One region of the Streptomyces sp. NPDC048270 genome, then DNA from elsewhere that is predicted to be linked to it. Evidence: riboswitches for the same ligand, from Rfam matches in the RefSeq annotation. Region 1 holds a riboswitch; the other holds the start of a gene.
The links. Region 1 has a riboswitch for glycine ahead of gcvP (aminomethyl-transferring glycine dehydrogenase). Riboswitches for the same ligand answer to the same signal wherever they lie in the genome.

Region 1 (2,192 bases):
GGGGAGGTCAGCAGGGTCAGCGCGAGCAGGTCGGCCGAGACGGTGACGATGGCACCGAGCTCGTGCGCCTGGTCGATCAGCGGCTTGATCTCCCGTACGGCACCGGAGGCGCCCGGGTACTGGATCAGCACGCCGAACACGCCGCGCTCGGCGATCTCGGCCGGGATGCCGTCGGAGAGGTCCGCGACGACGACCTCGACGCCCGTGGGCTCGGCGCGGGTCTCGATCACGGCGATGGTCTGCGGCAGCGCGTCCGCGTCGATCAGGAAGACGCCGTCCTTGACCTTGCCCACGCGGCGGGCCAGCGACATGGCCTCGGCGGCCGCCGTGCCCTCGTCGAGCAGGGAGGCACCGGAGGTCGGCAGGCCGGTGAGGTCGGCGACGACCGTCTGGAAGTTCAGCAGCGCTTCGAGGCGGCCCTGGGAGATCTCGGGCTGGTACGGCGTGTAGGCCGTGTACCAGGCCGGGTTCTCCATGACGTTGCGCAAGATCACCGGCGGGGTGAAGGTGCCGTAGTAGCCGAGGCCGATCATCGGGGAGAGGACCTGGTTGCGGTCGGCGAGCGAGCGCAGCTCGGCAAGCACCTCGGCCTCGGTCAGCGCCTCGGGCAGGTCGAGCGCTTCGGCGGTCTTGATGACATCCGGCACCGCGGCGGCGGTCAGTTCGTCCAGGGAGCCGTAGCCCACCTGGGCGAGCATCTTCGCCTGCGCCTCGGCATCCGGGCCGATGTGGCGCTGCTCGAAGGGGATGCCTCGCTCCAGCTGGGAGAGCGGAATGCGGTTGGCGGTCATGAACGGAGGCCTCCTGGTCGTATGACCTGCGAGGGGCACCACGGCGCGGGCACCCGGACGGCCTCCCCCTCTGTCATCTCAACCTGAGAGCTTCACCGGATCCGCGGGGGTCGCCCGCGAGGTCCGGCTTTCACCGTCGGTGAGGAGTGGGACCGGCACTGCACGCCCGGTACCCGCCCCTGCTTTCCAGAGTGGCCTCGTCCGTGCGGTACGTATGCCTGAGAGATTCCGGGGAGGATTTGCTCCTTCGGCGCCTCCGTCGCGTTCATTCGGAGGACTCTCCCGCACAGGGTCGACAGCCATCACCCAGCCTACCAGCGAGGATCCGGGCACTCCCCGAGTGGCCTCCTCTCCCGAAATGCACTTCTGTAGTCATTACGGAGGAGTTGCGACCATTTGGAGGGACCGTGCAGACCGACATCGATCCGCGCAGCCTGATCGGCCGCAAGGCATTCGACCGCAACGGCACCAAGATCGGCACCATCGACGAGGTCTACCTCGACGATGCCACGGGAGTCCCGGAATGGGCAGCCGTGCGGACCGGCCTGTTCAGCCGGGACGCGTTCGTCCCCCTGGAACCGAGCGAGCTGGTCGGCGACACCCTGCGGGTGCCCTTCGACCGTGCCCTGATCAGGGACGCACCCGACTTCGGGGTCGGCCGCCACCTCTCCCCCGAACAGGAGCTGCAGCTCTACCACCACTACGGCCTGGACGTGACCCTGCCGAGCGACTTCCAGCGCGACTTCGGCCGCCTGGCGGGCGACGAGGGCTAGGAACCCGGGGGGCCGTCGGGCCGGGCACCCGGGGAGGCCCCGGCCGGCGGCTCCTCCCCCACCAGCGGCAGCGGATCGGACGGCTCCAGCTCGGGGTCGTCCACCCGGAAGGTCCGCACCCGCCCGGGCTCCGACCCGGGCCGCTCGAACCGTACGGTCACCCGCCCGACCCCGCTGCCCTGCACCCACCCGGGCCCGTACACCGCGTGCCGGACGTCGTTCCCGGCCGTCCACCGACGCTCGGGAGGCGCCTCGCGCTCCGCGGCCGGCTCCGCACCCGCCGCCCCCTGCGAGCCCTCCAGGGGCCCAGCGGCGGCCCCGGCAGCTCCTGGGGCCCCAGCGGCCCCGTCCGCCCCGTCGGGCCCGGGAGCGGCCTCCCCCGCCTCCCCCTGCGGCCCGGCGGCCAGGGACTGGGCGAACAGGTCCTCCTGCGTGTAGTCGGCCAGTCCGGTCACCCCCACGCCCAGCAGCCGCACCCCGCCCGTGGTGTCCACACCCTCCAGCAGCCGCGCCGCCGCCTCGCGGACGACCGCGGGGTCGTCCGTGGGCCCCCGCAGCGTCTCGGAGCGGGTCAGCGTCGAGAAGTCGTACCTGCGCACCTTGAGGACGATCGTGCGCCCCGAGTGCC
Region 2 (2,192 bases), on a different contig from region 1:
GTTCGCCGCAGGTCTCGCCCGCGGTCACCGTGTCGCCGACCGCGGGAAGCTGGGCGAAGACGACGTCACCGAGCGCGCTGGCCGCGAACTCCGTGATGCCGACCGTCGCGACGCCGCCCTCGGCGTCCGACAGCCACTCGTGCTCCTTGCTGTAACGCAGCTGCTGGGGGTTGCTCATGACCTGATTCTCCTGGATGCGGGGGAGTGGATGTGAACAGCGGGTCTTGGGTACTGAGACGGCCGGTACTGCGCAGTGCCGTACGGGGCTACTTCTGCCGCTTGTAGAACGGCAGGGCCACGACCTCGTACGGCTCATGCGTACCGCGAATGTCCACGCCGACGCCGGAGGTGCCGGGCGCGGCGTGCGCCGCGTCGACGTACGCCATCGCGATCGGCTTGCCCAGCGTGGGCGACGGGGCGCCGGAGGTGACCTCGCCGACGACCTGGCCGCCGGCCACCACGGAGAAGCCGGCGCGCGGGACGCGGCGGCCCTCGGCGACCAGGCCGACCAGCTTGCGCGGCGGGTTCGTCGCGGCGCGCTCGGCGGCGGCCTCCAGCGCGGCGCGGCCGACGAAGTCCCCCTCCTTCTCGAACTTCACGACCCGGCCCAGCCCCGCGTCGAACGGGGTCAGCGAGGTGGTCAGCTCGTGCCCGTACAGCGGCATGCCCGCCTCCAGGCGCAGGGTGTCGCGGCAGGACAGGCCGGCCGGGACCAGGCCGACGGCCTCGCCCGCCTTGGTCAGCGCCTGCCACAGCTCCACGGCGTGCTCGGGGGCGACGAACAGCTCGAAGCCGTCCTCGCCGGTGTAGCCGGTGCGGGCGATGAGCGCGGGAACCCCGGCCACGGTGCCCGGCAGGCCGGCGTAGTACTTGAGCCCGTCCAGGTCGGCGTCGGTGAGCGAGGCGAGGATGCCGGGGGACTGCGGACCCTGCACGGCGATCAGCGCGTACGCGTCGCGGTCGTCGCGGACCTCGGCGTCGAAGCCGGCGGCGCGCTCGGTCAGCGCGTCCAGCACCACCTGGGCGTTGGAGGCGTTGGCGACGACCATGAACTCGGTCTCGCCGAGGCGGTAGACGATCAGGTCGTCGAGGATCCCGCCGTCCTCCTGGCAGATGTGCGTGTAGCGGGCGCGGCCGACGCCGACGGTGGAGATGTTGCCGACCAGCGCGTAGTCCAGGACCTTGACGGCCTCCGGGCCGGTCAGGGTGATCTCGCCCATGTGGGACAGATCGAAGAGGCCGGCCTTGGTGCGCACGGCGTTGTGCTCGTCGCGCTCGCTGCCGTACCGCAGGGGCATGTCCCAGCCCGCGAAGTCGGTCATGGTCGCACCGAGCGAGCGGTGCAGCGCATCGAGTGCGGTCAGACGGGGGGCGTTGCTCATGGGTGTGGCTCCCGAGTCCCAGGGCATGACATGACGAGGAAGGTCCTCCCCATCTGTCATCGGAACCTGAGAGGTTCGCCGATAGCGCCCCCGCTGCCGGGGACCGTCGGCTTGCACCTTGGGTGGAGCCGTCCGTCGGACGGCTCGCTTTTCAGATCTGCCTCATCCACGCGGTACGGGGCCTGAGAGATTCAAGGGAGGTTCTTGCTCCTTCGGCGCCCGTGCACGGCCTCGCGGCGTGCCGGGACTCTCCCGCGCGGATTCAAGCGGCCGGTATGCAGTTGGTCCAGATGGCGCACATCATTGCACGCCCTCGTGGTGATCGGGCGTGGGGCCCCGAAAGTTCGTACGGGGGCCCGGAAGGCCGGAACGGAACCGGTGCTGCCGGATTACCGTCTCTTTACACTCAGTGGGAAAGGGTCCTGGCGACCCGATTCGGGGGAGGCGAACACTGTGCGGCGATTCGGAGTGGTGGCGGCTGTGGCAACCGTGGACGCGGTGCCGGCGCAGCGCGGCGGCGGCGGTGCGGCATGTGCGGGCGCGGGCGCCGGCCGGGTACGGGACCTGCGCGGGGCCGGGGCGCGGGGGGCGCGCCGGCTCGGCTTCGCCGCGGGCGACATCGTCGTGGTGTCCGGCCTGCCGGGCGGGGGCAAGAGCACGCTGATCAAGAGGGCGGCCGCCGAGGGCGGTGCGATCGACTCCCAGGACACCCGCGAGCGCTGGGAGCGGCGGATGCCCCCGGGGCTTCCGTACGGGGCGTACCGGCCGCTGGTGCGGGCCGCGCACTACTGGGGGCTGTGGCGGACCCTG

Region 2: it holds a riboswitch for glycine, as region 1 does, so the genes downstream of both, gcvT (glycine cleavage system aminomethyltransferase GcvT) here and gcvP (aminomethyl-transferring glycine dehydrogenase) in region 1, are expected to answer to the same signal.

The regions. Positions count from the first base shown of each region.
Region 1 is NZ_JBEZLV010000021.1:122,804-124,995, forward strand. It holds gene gcvP (aminomethyl-transferring glycine dehydrogenase) at 1-791, opposite strand, end outside; glycine riboswitch at 988-1,086, opposite strand; gene AB0D66_RS20365 (PRC-barrel domain-containing protein) at 1,199-1,564, shown strand; gene AB0D66_RS20370 (DNA polymerase IV) at 1,561-2,192, opposite strand, start outside.
Region 2 is NZ_JBEZLV010000003.1:323,161-325,352, forward strand. It holds gene gcvH (glycine cleavage system protein GcvH) at 1-178, opposite strand, end outside; gene gcvT (glycine cleavage system aminomethyltransferase GcvT) at 267-1,382, opposite strand; glycine riboswitch at 1,544-1,647, opposite strand; gene AB0D66_RS04735 (AAA family ATPase) at 1,872-2,192, shown strand, end outside.